Regions from separate parts of the Dorea sp. 210702-DFI.3.17 genome, predicted to be linked through region 1. Evidence: a T-box and tRNA genes for the amino acid it is inferred to sense, from the RefSeq annotation. Region 1 holds a T-box; the other holds one or more tRNA genes.
What was found. The T-box of region 1 lies ahead of LI149_RS04370 (valine--tRNA ligase). A T-box ahead of a tRNA ligase gene usually reads a tRNA of that ligase, here a tRNA-Val.
Positions count from the first base shown of each region.

Region 1 (8,121 bases):
GACCTGATAAAATTCTTCGTTGTCAATCGGCTTTCTTCCTATCTGAATCCGCTCGTTGATAGATATAAGATGAGGGGAAGTAAAAAATCCCGTCTTCTTCCCCTCAGCTTCTAAGATTGCCTGAATATATGCACACACAGAACCTTTGCCATTGGTTCCTGCCACATGTACCACCTTCCGGTCAAATGCCGGTCTGCCAAGCCGCTCTAAGAACTCTCTTGTGTGCTCCTGCGTGTGCTTTTGTGTAAACTTCGGAATGCTTTCGATATACTCGACTGCCTCCTTGTAGTTAACAGGCTTACTATTCATTTATTTTTCCTCGTTTTCCTGTTCTGTCCAGGATTTTGTTGTATCCGTTCCTGTTCCTTCCTGCCTTACAAGCTGTCCGCCCTGGTAAATGTATTCGTCCGTCGTTCTGAAGATTGTATTGCTGGATCCTACCTGGCTGACAGTGATAACATCTCCCTCGCTAAGCTCTGTGCTTGGAAGAACGATTCGTGTATTATTTAAAAATGTACTCTTTTGCTTCTCGCCATTGACGTAAACCTTACTTGACTTCGTAAAGTTCTCGCCATACAGGCTGTAGCCTTTTTCCAGATACGGAACGATGTTCGTCAGCGTAGCGTCCTTCACACCCATTTCCATATGACCTTCCGTGATCGGCGGATTGCCCTTGTAAACATACTGCTTGCCATACAGAATATCATACTGGAGAAGCTCTAAGTCTGACAGGTAATTCTTGGAATTCTGTCTCTGTTGATGATAATTGAACAATGTTCCAGAATGAATATCCAGGCGGTTCATCACATCCGCCATTAGCTGATAAGCCGGAATATTTCTATCCTGCTGTTCCAGTCCGATGTTATCCCAGATCACATAATTTGTGTTATAGAGATAACGGCTCTTTAAATCTTCTGCGGTAAGTCCCATAGTCGGTAAATGGTCTCCGTAGAATACGACAACTGCCGGTTCTCCACGATCTTCCACTGCTTTCACAAGATCTCCTGCAAACTTGTCCATCTCATAGACCATGTTTACATAATATTCCCATTTATTCTTCTTTGCTTCGTCATCGATACCTTCTACTTTGATCTTCGGATTCTCAATCAGCTGCTCCTCCGGGTAATCTCCATGTCCCTGCACACTGACGGTAAATACGAAATCCTGCTGCTCGGTCGTATCCATAGCTTCCATAATATTGTCTACCAGAACCTCGTCCTTTGCCCATCCATTTGGCGTAAGCTGAAGAATATTCATAAACTCTTTACTTGTAAAACTGTCAAATCCCATATGATCATAGACTTTTGCACGACTGTAGAAGTTACCTCCGTTATTGTGCAGTCCATGAGTACCGTATCCCAGTGCTGAAAGAGCTGTTGCAGCACTCTCACATGGCTGGTTCTTGACAACTGTTTTATACGGATACTCTCCAGGTCCGAAGAAACGCATATTCATTCCTGTCAGCACTTCGAACTCTGTATTCGCGGTTCCGGCTCCTACAGACGGAACTTTGAAATATCCGGAAGAATAATTCTTGTACATCTCATGCAGATTCGGGCATGCATCTTCGCTTGTTGTGAAAAATTCCGCCTCATCTACATCAAAATAAGACTCTAACTGAACCACAATGATATTCGGAAGATCATCAGAGGCACGCCCTGTTTTATTCTCGGCCATTTCTCCGTTATTCGTAATCTGATCAATAGTCTCCTTATTATAATCATTCGGCTCATCGATTCCTGTATTAAATACACTGGACATAAAGCAGTACGGAAGTCCGTAATCCTCATAGGCAAACGCAATATTTCCAAAGTATGTGGAAAGCACTCGCTTATCAATTGCCTGATCTGTTGTGAAGCTGAATAACATGGCACATACAGCCACTCCGGCAATTGCCAGAAGCCGGTGCATTTCCCCTTCATACTGACCACCGCGGCGCCACATGGAAATCAGCCATATAATGACCGCTGCAATTCCCACCAATACGATCACGATCTCAAATCCATTGAAATAATTGTTGATCAGGCTGACCGCATCGGTTGCTACCTTCAGGTCCTGGGCATTGAACGGTGTCACTCGCTTCATCAGCATGTAACCGTTACAGATTCCAAGAATCATCCAAAGTACACCGATAATGATTCTTGTGAACACCCTTCGCCTGAACAGGTATACCACCGTAAATGTCATAAATATCATAAATGCATTGTAAAGGAAGACGAGTGGTGTCTGTGTCATATAGCTCCATGCCTGAACAAGTGAATGTCTTGAAATTGCCTCAATTGCAAAGTTGATCAGACATGCTAAAAGCGCGTGAAATATCAGAGAAAACCGGTTCATAAACTGATAGACAGGTTTCATCTTCTGCGCAAATGCACCATTTCTTCTCTCTTCCAGTATTCTTGCCCTTCGCTCTCTACGTTCCTTCCAGTATGCTATAACCTCTTCCTTTCGCAGCTTTTTCATAATATCCCCTTACATTTATTTTTTCTGTAATCCAGCAAGACGCTCCTTGACCTGAGCAAGCATCTGCTCATATTTTTCTAGTTTCTCACGCTCTTCCTGTACCTTTGCAGCCGGTGCTTTGCTTACAAACTTCTCGTTATTCAGCATGCCGTTGGAACGTGCAATCTCTTTATTCAGGCGAGTCTCTTCTTTTGTAAGACGCTCTTTTTCCTGCTCAAAATCGATCAGCTCCTCAAGCGGCACATAAACGGTTGCATCCGGAACTACTACAGACACTGCATCGTCTGCGATACCGCTCTTGTCTGCCTGTACAATGAAGTCTCCGGCAGATGCCATCATCATTGCAGACTCTTTTAATACTGCAAGACCTTTCGCCAGCTTCTCGTCCTCGCATACAACGTAGATCGTTGCCTTTCTGGAATTTGGAACATTCATCTCAGAACGGACGTTTCTGACACCTCTTACGATTTCTTTGTAATGGTTCAGAATGTTTTCATTCTCTGCGTCATTCCATTTTTCCTCATATACCGGCCAGCTTGACATCATCAGTGACTCTTCTTCTGGAACCAGTTTGCTGTAGATTTCCTCTGTAACAAATGGCATGTATGGGTGAAGAAGCTTCAGTGCATCACCAAGAACTTTCTTCAATGTCCAAAGTGCAGCGTTCGCACTCTTCGGATTCTCGTCTGCGTGGTAGATTGCATATTTTGAAAGTTCAATGTACCAGTCACAGAACTCGTCCCAGATAAAGTCATAAATCTTGGAAAGTGCAATTCCAAGCTCGAACTTATCTAAGTTCTCTGTTACATCTTTTACCACATTATTGCATGCAGATAAAATCCAGCGGTCTGCAGGTCCCAGATCCTCTGCCTGTGGCTCTGTGATCTCTTTTCCTTCCATATTCATAAGAATATATCTGGAAGCATTCCATACTTTATTTGCAAAATTACGGCTTGCCTCTACACGTTCGTTGTAGAAACGCATATCATTTCCAGGAGCATTTCCTGTAATCAGTGTCATACGAAGTGCGTCTGCGCCGTACTGATCGATAATATCCAGAGGATCGATACCATTTCCAAGTGATTTACTCATCTTGCGTCCCTGAGAATCGCGAACAAGTCCGTGGATCAGTACTGTGTTAAATGGTGCCTTTCCTGTATGTGCATATCCTGAGAATACCATACGGATAACCCAGAAGAAAATGATGTCGTATCCGGTTACAAGTACATTCGTTGGATAGAAGTAATCAAGATCTTCCGTCTCATGTGGCCAGCCAAGTGTTGAGAATGGCCAAAGCGCAGAACTGAACCATGTATCCAGCGTATCCTCATCCTGTTTAAAATGTGTACAACCACAATGCGGGCATTTTTCCGGTGCTTCGGAAGCCACTACGACTTCTCCACAATCCTGGCAGTAGTACGCCGGGATTCTATGTCCCCACCAGATCTGTCTGGATATGCACCAGTCACGGATATTCTCAAGCCAGTGCAGGTAAATCTTATCAAAACGCTCTGGTACAAACTTAAGCTCACCATTCTTGATTGCCTCAATGGCTGGTTTTGCAAGCTCTTCCATCTTTACGAACCACTGCTGTTTGATCATTGGCTCTACCGTTGTGTGACATCTGTCGTGAGTTCCTACATTATGAGAATGTGGAACAACTTTTACAAGATATCCCTGCTCTTTCAGATCCTCTACCATAGCTTTTCTTGCTTCGTAGCGATCCATGCCTGCATATTTTCCACCATACTTCTCGTTGATCGTAGCATCATCATTCATGATGTTAAGTTCTGGCAGATTGTGACGTTTTCCAACTTCAAAGTCATTAGGGTCATGTGCCGGTGTGATCTTAACAGCACCTGTTCCGAACTCTTTGTCTACATAATAATCTGCAACGATTGGAATCTCACGGTCTGTCAGTGGCAGTTTACACATCTTTCCAACGATATCTTTATATCTCTCATCATCCGGGTGAACTGCAATTGCAGTATCTCCCAGAAGAGTCTCCGGACGTGTTGTTGCAATCTCAAGGAAACGGTCTGTTCCTACAATTGGGTACTTAATGTGCCAGAAGAATCCGTCCTGCTCTTCATGCTCTACCTCGGCATCAGACAGGGAAGTCTTACATACCGGACACCAGTTGATGATTCTGGATCCTCTGTAAATGAATCCTTTTTTATGAAGGTTTAGGAATACTTTCTCAACTGCTTCAGAACATCCCTCGTCCATTGTGAAACGCTCTCTGTCCCAGTCACAGGAAACACCCATCTTTTTAAGCTGTGATGTGATAGTTCCGCCATATTCTTCTTTCCACTGCCATGTTCTCTCTAAGAATTTCTCACGGCCAAGTTCTTTTTTATCAATACCTTCGTCTTTTAACTGATTGGTAACCTTTACTTCTGTAGAAATAGCCGCATGGTCTGTTCCCGGAATCCACAGTGCATTGTATCCCTGCATTCTCTTGTAGCGGATCAGGATATCCTGCATCGTGTTGTCAAGAGCATGTCCCATGTGAAGCTTACCGGTAATATTCGGTGGCGGCATTACGATTGTAAATGGTTTCTTACTTCTGTCCACTTCTGCGTGGAAATACTTATTTTCGCACCACTTTTGGTACAGTTTGTCTTCAATCTCTTTCGGATTGTAAGTTTTCTCCAAATTCTGACTCATAGTCTCCTCCTCAAATACGTGTTTCCTGGTTCATGTTTTCACACATTTTTCACATTTCAGGGCAAAATATAGAATGTGCCCCAGCACATTCTGGCGCCTGCGGTGGTCGCTTGCGGTACCATCATTGTACGCCGCAGTGCGCATCCTGCCGGAGGCTTTTTTATAATTAGAAAATGCATTTCTTAATTATAAAAAAAACGCCCTTTATTCTCACAAAGGGCGATTGATTCGCGGTACCACCTTTATTATATAGAAGAAACTCCTCTATACATCTCATCCTATTCTTTAACGGGAACGACTCCGGGACCGCCTACTGTGACTTCAGCGTTCCTGCTCCAAAGCTACCTTCTGCATCTCTATTCTCAAGTGCCTCGCAGCCAATGGGCATCTCTCTCTGTCAGAACGACCTATGCATACTCCTCTTTTTCAACGCATTTAACTGGTTTATCAACCATGAAACTACAAAATATCATAGCCACAGAAGTCCTGTTTGTCAAGGTTTTTAGGGAATTTTCAGAAAACCTTAAGAGACCGCATCAAAAGGGGATCTCGAAAGCTGAGTGATTTTCTATTGTTGCTGCGCCGCTTATCTCTGTGAGATTATGCAAACTCGCTGATGGCTCAGACAGTGCATAATCTCACAGGCTATGCTCGCACCAATTTCGAAAATAACTCCATGCTTTCTTGAGACCCTTTTGATGCTTTTGTATTGTGATATCCACTACTGTATAGGAAATCTGTTATTTTTCAGTAGATATATTATGCAATCGCTTCCATTATTACCTGTTATACAATTACTTTATAGTTCGGCATCTCTCTCTTCTCCGTCATAAGTTGTCAGTTTAATAGGAGTATCTTCTGTGACATCTGCGTGTATTCCTACGGTGTACTCTATATTTTCTTTGAGTTGTTTTAAGCAGGTAGAACCGCCTGCCGGGATTGTTTCTGTCCGTTCTTCTTCGCCGTTATAATGAGAGAAATTAAGCTTCTTTATTACACGATTCCTAAAGTTTTCAATATATACAGCCACCCGGTCAATGTGAATGCACTGAACATAGTGGTAAGCATTACTGTACTGGCAGTAAGGACACCTTCATGTCCCATATTTTTTGCCATAACATAACTACTTACAGTCGTCGCAGATCCGAGCATAACAAGGATTGCAACGATTTCTTCATTCTTAAATCCCAGCCCGACTGCAATTGGCAGAAAGACTGCCGCAAATCCGACAAGCTTCATAACAGCCGCCACAATAGATGGTTTGGCTTTCGCGGAAGCTTTGTGGATATCAAAGGTCGCTCCCATTGCCATAAGTCCCATCGGAGTTGCCATGTTTCCAATACTTGTCACCGTCTTCGCCGGGATTCCGGAAAATGGAAGACGGCATGCCGACCATAGAAGTCCAACCACAATTCCAATAATAATCGGGTTGGTAATAATTCCTTTTAAAGTTTTCTTTAGTACCGCTTTATCAATCTTGCTCTGTCCCGGTTTGAAAAAGGACAGCACAACAACCGCCATAATATTATAAAGCGGAACACTGCCGATGATCATGACTGGCGCCATACCCGCATTTCCATAAATATTTTGGATAAATGCAATACCAAGAAGCGCCGCGCTGCTTCGATAAGAAGCCTGAATAAATTCCCCACGGATAGACTTATCCTTCCAAAGACAGGAAATTCCCGCTGAAATTATAATGCAGATCAAGGTTACAATAAAACAGAATATAACAAATTTTACATTCCAGACTTCCGAAAAATCTACTGTCGCAAGATCCCCGAATAATAATAACGGCAACGGCACTTTAAATACGAATTTATTCATTTTCGAGGCAAACTCCTCATCCATCCAGCCTATATGACGAAAAAAAAGTCCCAGGATCATCATTAAGAATATGGGACCTGTCGCATTTAAACAAAAAAATAAATTATCCATCTACAACCTCCAGATAAAATCCAATTGGGGACGGGGTTTTTTCAGAAAAACCCCGGTACCGCTAACAAAAAAGTTTCTTGTATATATTAAAATCTTGCTCTTTGAACACGTTAAAGATCACACGTTCGATGCTAGTTTTTGTTAAAAACCGGTCAACCGTGTCTACTGCGATTTCTGCTGCCAGTTTATTGGGAAAATGGAATTCTCCGGTTGAGATACAACAAAATGCTATGGATTTTAAACTTGATTTTTCTGCCACTTTCAGGCAGTTGAGATAGCAGTCTTTTAGCTGCTCTTTTTGTTTTTCTGTTACTGCCAGTCCGACAATTGGTCCTACTGTATGTATGACATGTTTAGCCGGAAGGTTGTAGCCTTTTGTAATCTTTGCTTTTCCTATCGGTTCTTCGTGTCCTTGTTCTGCCATGATTTCTGCACATTCATTACGAAGCTGAATTCCTGCCGCCGAGTGAATGGCGTTGTCGATGCAGCCATGACATGGTACAAAACAGCCGAGAAGCTGACTGTTCGCTGCATTTACTATTGCATCTACGCCTAGTCTTGTAATGTCACCGCGCCACAGGGAAATGCGGTCACTGTTCTTGATCTCTGAGCATGGATATTCCTGCTCGATCACCGGAATATCGTTGCATGTCACGATTCCTTTTTCCTTTGCTTCTTCCTGTAAAAGTTCATCTTGCAATTTTTCATATTCTGCTGATGCATGTCCCGGATAACGAACATTCATGAGGCTTCGAAGAAGACGCCTTTGTTCTCCCTCATCGATTGGATCCGGAATACTGGCATAGCCTTGATTTTCCTGTTTCAGATATTGTATTAACGTGCTGACTTTTTGCTCACGTGTCATAAGCTTCCTCCTGTTAAAATAAATATTCAAACTCCTAATTCTAAATCTACCTTAGCCTGTTTATCTCAGTCGAGAAGACTCCCACCTCTTCAGGTGATAAGTAATAGCAAATTTGTCTCAGTGGGAGTTAGGTCTCCGACTGAGATAAACGCTCCGCGAGGATGCGCAGTGATTCTGATAGGAAT
Region 1 covers NZ_JAJCNB010000003.1:89,972-98,092, forward strand. Annotated here, with positions in the region: gene LI149_RS04360 (folylpolyglutamate synthase/dihydrofolate synthase family protein) at 1-309, opposite strand, end outside; gene LI149_RS04365 (LTA synthase family protein) at 310-2,463, opposite strand; gene LI149_RS04370 (valine--tRNA ligase) at 2,479-5,133, opposite strand; T-box leader at 5,346-5,572, opposite strand; gene LI149_RS04375 (hypothetical protein) at 5,933-6,163, opposite strand; gene LI149_RS04380 (AEC family transporter) at 6,127-7,071, opposite strand; gene LI149_RS04385 (protein-ADP-ribose hydrolase) at 7,133-7,936, opposite strand.

Region 2 (8,121 bases), on a different contig from region 1:
CAGTTTACAGACACTTAAAAAGAAACAAAGATGTGATTTATAAAGAGGATCTTGAAAATTTGAAATTGCAGAAGAAAGATGCGTAGCAGGAGTGACAGAAGATGGAAAATAAAAAAGAGACGAAAAAAGAAAAAATAATGCAAGTGATAGATGTGTTTTTCGTAATGATCCTATGCTTTGTGGTTTTGCTTGTGACGATGCTTTTTCAAAATCTTGCAGGTGTCAAGGAGGCAGGAAAAGCATATGTGATCCAGGCATCTACACTGGTGCCGGTTGTAGTTGCGCTGGCAGCATATGTAACATTTCTTGTGAAAAGAAGCAAAAAAGATTTAAAGGAAATTATTGAACTGGAATATAGCGAAAAGGAGCAGGAACAGGTATGAGCATATGGACAATTATAAATATTGCAGCATGGGTATTATGTGCAGTATTTCTTTATTTGATCTTGAGTGATCTGATAAAAGTGGAAAAAAGGAACAGAGAAGAGAAAAAGCTTGAAAAGAAAGACTAAGAGGCATACTTATGGAGAAAGAAAAGACAAATGAAAAGAGTCAGGGACTTTCGAAAGTTCTCGGACCAATTCATATCTGGGCTCTTGGAGTAGGAATTGTACTTGTTGGAGAGTTCATGGGATGGAATTTTACGGTCGCAAAAGGAGGATCGATTGGTTCTGTTATTGCACTTTGGACGGTAGCCATGCTTTATGTCATGATCGTGATGATGAATACGGAGATGGGTTCGGTCATGCCGGAGGCAGGCGGACAGTATACAATGGCGAAATATATGCTTGGACCTTTAGCTGCATTTAACGTAGGGCTGATGCTTGTGCTGGAATATGCAATGTTGGAAGCAGCCGATGTTCTGGTCGTCGGACAGATACTTGAATCATTGAACCCGAATGTAAAAGCACTGCCATTTATCATATTAAGTCTGCTTGTGCTGACATATATGAATTACCGTGGTGTCTATGCAACCTTGACCCTGAATTTTGTGATTACGGCAGTTGCATTTGTGACGATATTTATTTTATTATTTTCAACAAGTTTTTATGATCCACAGCTGACTTTGATTAATTTGAAAAAAATGACAGATGGACTTCCATATGGTTATCTTGGAATTATTGCAGCCATGCAGTTTGCAGTCTGGTTTTTCCTGGGAATCGAAGGAGGAGCACTGGCGGCAGAAGAATGCAGGTCTACCAGCAGAGCTCTGCCACTGGGAACTATGATAGGTTTGTCCGTGCTGCTGATTGGTGCTACTACAACATGGTTTGTGTGCTCAGGTCTTGTCCCGGCAGAAAAGCTTGGTGAGTCTGCATATCCGTTGTATGACGCGGCACTGGCAACTGGAAAATTATATGTTATCATTGCATTGTTTGTTGGTACGATTATGGCGTGTCTGGCTTCAGCAAATGGCTGCATTAACGATGCAAGCAGAGCTTGGTTTGCAATGTCAAGAGATGGGCTGATCCCGCCGATATTTGCAAAGACACATCCGAAATATAAGACACCGTACCGGGCAACTGTATTTTTACTGCCGATATCTATGGCATTTGCATTTACAGGAATGTTGGATCAGGTTGTTACATTTTCTATATTTTCAGCGTTGATGGTATATGTGCTGACAGTGATCATGATGTTCCGGTTCCGGAAAATGTATCCCCTTGGAACGATTGAGCGTGGATATGTTGCACCAATCCATCCGGTACCTGCATTGATCGCAGCAGTGTTGATCGGTATGACGCTGCTGGGTATGTATCTGGGTTATTGGATTAATATACTAGGCGGAGTTGCATTTTATTTCCTGGCATCTGTCTGGTTCTTGAAAAGGAGACTGAAGTTTATAGATAAATCACAGTTCTTAAAAGCCGGTACTCAGAAGTGGCCGAAACCGAAGGAATTATAATTGGAAGATTGTACTTTAATATTTTTATTTTACGAAATTCATACAATTTTTATAATATAAAACTGGAATAATCAGACAAAAACTGTTACCATATAAAAGAAAATTGAATTCGATATTGAAAGAATGGAGGAATGATTATGGAACAGGTGAAACGGCCGAAAAAACCGTTGATGTTTTATTATACGATTGTGCTGATTATCCTGATATTATTTAACATTATTGCGATGCCTTACATAAAGGAAAAGCAGATTAAAGATGTAGATTATGGAACATTTATCTCTATGACCGAGAAAAAGGAGATAAAAAAAGTAGAATTGCAGCAACAGGATAATACAATCTTATTTACAGGAAAAGACGGGAAGACCATTTACAAAACGGCGATGGTCAATGATCCGGATCTGACGAAACGATTATATGAAGCGGATGTTTCTTTTTACGGAGAAGAAATTGATCAGTCATCTCCGATTCTGGTTAATATTTTATCCTGGGTGCTTCCAATCTTGTTTTTTGTGGCATTGGGAGAATACATGTCCAGAAAATTGATGAAGCGGGCCGGTGGAAAAAACGCCATGTCTTTCGGAATGGGAAAAAGCAGTGCGAAGATTTATGTGAAATCATCCGAGGGAATCCGTTTCCGTGATGTTGCAGGTGAAGATGAGGCGAAAGAGAATTTAAGCGAGATTGTAGAATATCTTCATAACCCGGCCAGATATAAAGAAATCGGAGCTTCGATGCCGAAAGGAATTCTTCTTGTAGGACCTCCGGGAACAGGTAAGACGATGCTTGCAAAAGCAGTTGCCGGTGAGGCAAATGTTCCATTTTTCTCCATGTCCGGTTCTGAATTTGTAGAGATGTTCGTTGGTATGGGTGCATCAAAGGTGCGTGATCTGTTCCAGCAGGCAAAAGAAAAAGCACCATGTATTGTGTTTATTGATGAGATAGATGCAATCGGTAAGAAGCGGGACGGACAGATAGGTGGAAATGATGAACGTGAGCAGACCTTGAATCAGTTGTTGACAGAGATGGACGGATTCGAAGACAACACGGGCGTGATCATTCTTGCGGCAACGAACCGTCCAGAATCCCTGGATCCGGCTCTTTTAAGACCGGGACGGTTCGACAGACGTGTGCCGGTAGAACTTCCTGATCTGAAAGGAAGAGAAGATATCCTGAAGGTTCATGCAAAGAAAATAAAAGTTGGTGATAATGTAGATTATAATAAAGTGGCACGTATGGCTTCCGGAGCTTCTGGAGCGGAACTTGCTAATATTGTAAATGAAGCAGCGCTTCGTGCAGTTCGTGACAACCGTAAATTTGTAACGCAGGAAGATCTGGAGGAGAGTATTGAGGTTGTTATCGCCGGATATCAGAAGAAAAATGCAATACTGACAGATAAAGAAAAGCGTATTGTGGCATATCATGAAATCGGGCATGCACTTGTGGCTGCAAAGCAGACAAATTCTGCACCGGTTCAGAAGATTACCATTGTTCCCAGAACGTCGGGGGCTCTTGGCTATACGATGCAGGTCGAGGAAGGCAATCATTATCTGATGACAAAAGAAGAAATCCTGAATAAGATCGCGACTCTTACAGGAGGAAGGGCAGCGGAAGAAATTGTGTTTGGTTCAGTCACGACGGGAGCTTCCAATGATATTGAACAGGCAACCAAGCTTGCAAGGGCTATGATCACAAGATATGGAATGACGTGTGATTTTGATATGGTTGCAATGGAAGTGCAGACGAATCAGTATCTAGGAGGAGATTCTTCCCTGACCTGTTCGGCAGAGACGCAGACAAAGATTGATGAGAAGGTTGTGGAAGTTGTTCGAAGTGAACATGAAAAAGCAGCTGGAATATTGATGGAGAACAGAGAAAAACTGGACGATCTGGCAAGGTATCTGTATGAGAAAGAAACGATTACAGGAGAAGAATTCATGAATATTTTAAACGCCTGATCAGGAAGAGGAGTGAATACACTCAGCGAGAATGTGCAGGAGTTCGGGAAAATGTATCTATGAGGTAAAACCGGATTCCACGCACAGACTCGCTTTTTTCTTTTGAGTATCTATTGGAACACAGGTATTTACTGATGCGAGGGACGAAATAAAAGATGAAATTTTTGCAAATGTAGAAAAAATTGAAAAATTTAAAAAAAGTTGTTGACGAAAGTAGAATCTTATTGTAAACTTAGGAAGCTGGTTCAAGAGAGCAGCGAATATAAATATGGCGGGATAGCTCAGTTGGCTAGAGCACGCGGTTCATACCCGCGGTGTCGCTGGTTCAAATCCAGTTCCCGCTACTTGGAAAGAGAATTCACATTGTGAGTTCTTTTTTTTCTTTTTATACTTTGCCATAGAAAAATATAGACATGAGAAAATAAGAAGTGCTATAATTAAAATAATATTTTGGGCAAAACAGACGAAAGTCTGCGACGCAAAGCTATAGGACCTGTAAAATGGTAGCCAGTTGTAAAAAAAGGATGTACACTGTCTATTTTAGATGGTGTTTTTTTATAAAATCTGTTGATACGAAACTATTAGTAAAGATAATTCATGAATTCATGAATTAGTGGAAAACAATTTTACAAGGGGGGAGCATATTGAAAAAGAAAAAATGGAACAGCTTCCGAATATCAATGTTGAATTTGTAGTAGGCAATAATGACCTGGATTTCTACAAGTTTCTTAAGGAAAACGGTGGATTGCCGGATATTATAACCTGCTGTTGTTTTTCACTTCACGATGCAAGTCCTCTGAAAAACAGTCTGATGGATCTTTCTACAACCAACGTGGCAGGTGCTGTCTATGACACATATCTTAATAATTTTATGAATGAAGATGGAAGCGTAAACTGGCTTCCGGTGTGTGCGGATGCGCATGGCTTTGTAGTGAACAAAGACCTTTTTGAACAGTGAAATTGCGGTGGAGATCCTTAATGAATATGGCTTTCTGGTTGATACAGCAGAAGATGGAGCAGAGGCAGTGGAGAAGGTTAAGAATTCAACAGCAGCTGGTTATGATCTGGTGCTGATGGATGTGCAGATGCCTGTGATGAATGGATATGAGGCAACAAAGCAGATCCGCGCACTGGAGGATCCAAAACTGGCGGGAATTACAATTCTTGCCATGACTGCCAATGCTTTTGAGGAAGATAGAAAGAAAGCACTGGAATGTGGTATGGATGGATTTTTATCCAAGCCAATTGTTATTAAAGATTTGATTGATGCGTTACAACATAATCTGGAGAGAGTTTAGCACAGCAAAAATCAAACAAAGAAGGAGACGATGAGATATGGAACAAGAAAATTATTCAATCGTATTCAGTAGTTCAACTGGTAATACAAAGAAGCTGGCTGATGCAGTCTATGAAATATTGCCAAAAGATAAGTGCGATTATTTTGGGGAGAATGATTCAAAGATCCCTCCATCCGATTTGTTGTATATCGGATTTTGGACTGACAAAGGGAGCGCGGATACCAAGACATTAGAATTATTAGCGAAACTAAAAAACAAGAAGATTTTTCTGTTTGGAACGGCTGGGTTCGGTGGAAGTGATGTATATTTTGAAAAGATTCTCGGACAAGTCAAACAATCCATTGATTCAAGCAATGCTGTTATTGGAGAGTATATGTGCCAGGGAAAAATGCCACAATCTGTGCGTGAACGATATGTAAAGATGAAAGAAAATCCGGAACATCCAGCGAATCTTGATATGTTGATCGCAAATTTTGACTGTGCATTGTCACATCCTGATATGGACGATCTGGAAAAATTAAAAAAGATAATAAAAAAATAAAAAAAGTTATTGACAATACTCACTATATTGATGTATACTAACGAAGTCGGTTCGAGAGAGCCACAAGATATGGGATCATAGCTCAGCTGGGAGAGCATCTGCCTTACAAGCAGAGGGTCATAGGTTCGAGCCCTATTGGTCCCATATATACCTCAATATATGGCGGGATAGCTCAGTTGGCTAGAGCACGCGGTTCATACCCGCGGTGTCGCTGGTTCAAATCCAGTTCCCGCTACTTGTGTAAGAAAAGGAATTTGCAAAAGCAGATTTCTTTTTTTGTGGTATAAGAAATTGCATTTTCTATTATGCAAAAAAACTCTGGCTATAGTGGCCTTTCGTTGACTCTGAATATTCTCTCATGTATAATAAAAAAAGACATTGACAATGGAGAATGAAAAAAGTTTTGTGGAGGAATTAAAATGCGAGTTGGTTTGGGATACGATGTTCACAAATTAGTAGAAGGAAGAGATCTGATTATCGGAGGTGTCCAGATACCGTATGAGAAAGGTCTTTTGGGACATTCGGATGCGGATGTGCTTCTCCATGCGATTATGGATGCCCTTCTCGGAGCAGCAGCGCTTGGAGATATTGGGAAGCATTTTCCGGATACAGACCCAAAATATAAAGGAATTTCCAGTATAAAGCTTTTGGAGTATGTACGAGAGTTGATTGATGATGAGCTGTATGTGGTTGGAAATATTGATGCGACAATCATTGCACAGCGTCCGAAGATGGCACCTTATATTGAGCAGATGAAAAAAAATGTTGCAGATGCCCTTGCAATTGAAGTAAGTCAGGTGAATATTAAGGCAACTACAGAGGAAGGACTTGGATTTACCGGAAGCGGAGAAGGTATTTCGGCACAGGCAATTGCGTCACTTGAGACGATTGTGAATTACAGTTACGGTGTCGGTCCGGCGGATGTAAGTTCTGGTTGTGCAGGCAGTTGTGGCGGATGTACGGGCTGTAGTGGATGCCAGAATCCGTAGGTATCATAGTTGTGTGCTTTTGAGCCCAACATCTATATAATCTGGAATTATAAAGTAAAATGTACAGTGTGGCTGGAGGAAAGGACATATGAAAATTGAAAAGCTGGAAGTTTCACAGCATTTAGATACGAGAAAGCTTTATGAAGAAGTGTTTTCGGAAGACGAGAAAAGCTTTGTAGATTATTATTATCAGGAGAAGACGAAGGACAACATAATTTATGTTGTTCGGGAAGACGATGATATTCAGGCTATGCTGCATTTAAATCCATATACACTGATGGTCAATGGAATTGAAAAGGAATCTTATTACATTGTGGCAGTTGCAACGAGAAAGGAATACCGTGGCAGAAGGTATATGGCCGGACTTTTAAGAGAGGCTCTTTTGGATATGTACCAGGCCGGTGTAACATTTACTTATCTGATGCCGGCAGTGGAGGCTATTTATCTGCCACATGATTTCCGGACGATGTATGAACAGAATATTGAATATTATGCTCCGGAGGAGAAACTGGCGGAAAGTATTACTGTACAGGCGGCTGAAGACAAAGATTGTGATGAAATTTCAGCCTGGGCACAGAAAGAACTGGCGAGAAAATACCAGGTTTACGCTAAGCGTGATAAGAATTATTATGAACGGTTACTGAAAGAGCTGGCATGTGAAGATGGAAAGCTTATCATCTACAGAAAAGATGGACAGATTGTTGATGTAAGACCATATTATGAAGAATCTAAAGAGATGGAAGAAGTGGAAAAAAAGGAAGCAAAACCGAAGATTATGATTCGGATCGTAGATGTCAGAAGAATGTTGATGTCGTTGAAGTTAAAAAGTCTTATGGCAGTCAGCTTTCAGATTACAGACCCACTGATTCCGGAGAATAACCGTTACGTTACAATGACAGGAACGGAGTTTTCAGGCCTGATGCTTATGGATGGAAAGCCAGAAACCAGTGAAGGTATTCTGCCGGTCAGTGCATTGGGAGAACTTGTCTTTGGTGCAAAAACGGTAGAAGAAATCAGTAAAGAAGAAGGAGTTTCCATGTCGGGACGAATGGCATCGGAGCTTGAAAAGATTATTCCACTTTCCAGGATTTATCTGAATGAAGCAGTTTGATCCAAGTATGCTTTTTCATATTTCTGCAATAGACGAATACAGGAAACTGTGCTATGATAAAAAAGATGGCGCAGTCATCGTAAATATTGGCGGGCAAAGCATTATTTCACAAAAATATTGCCCTGCATATTTATAGATTTACTTAGGAGGAATGAGAAATGAAATTTTGTCACAAATGTGGATCTCAGTGTGAGGACGGAGCAAAGTTCTGTAAACAGTGCGGAGCGGCTTTAGCTGATGTGAATGCGAATCAAAGCCAGCAGACATACGAAGTACCACGACAGGCTCAGTATACAAGTGCAGATACGAATAATAGTCGGAA
Region 2 covers NZ_JAJCNB010000001.1:366,421-374,541, reverse strand. Annotated here, with positions in the region: gene LI149_RS01865 (hypothetical protein) at 1-86, shown strand, start outside; gene LI149_RS01860 (hypothetical protein) at 102-383, shown strand; gene LI149_RS15410 (hypothetical protein) at 380-511, shown strand; gene LI149_RS01855 (APC family permease) at 523-1,905, shown strand; gene ftsH (ATP-dependent zinc metalloprotease FtsH) at 2,043-3,860, shown strand; tRNA gene LI149_RS01845 (tRNA-Met) at 4,131-4,204, shown strand; cyclic di-GMP riboswitch class I at 4,304-4,379, shown strand; partial or broken gene LI149_RS01840 (carbohydrate ABC transporter substrate-binding protein) at 4,522-4,812, shown strand; partial or broken gene LI149_RS01835 (response regulator) at 4,808-5,158, shown strand; gene bilS (flavodoxin family protein BilS) at 5,196-5,699, shown strand; tRNA gene LI149_RS01825 (tRNA-Val) at 5,771-5,843, shown strand; tRNA gene LI149_RS01820 (tRNA-Met) at 5,861-5,934, shown strand; gene ispF (2-C-methyl-D-erythritol 2,4-cyclodiphosphate synthase) at 6,119-6,688, shown strand; gene LI149_RS01810 (GNAT family N-acetyltransferase) at 6,777-7,799, shown strand; gene LI149_RS01805 (hypothetical protein) at 7,786-7,935, shown strand; gene LI149_RS01800 (DUF4234 domain-containing protein) at 7,958-8,121, shown strand, end outside.
Region 2: it has a tRNA-Val gene. The T-box ahead of LI149_RS04370 (valine--tRNA ligase) is inferred to sense a tRNA for this amino acid. The anticodon was not compared.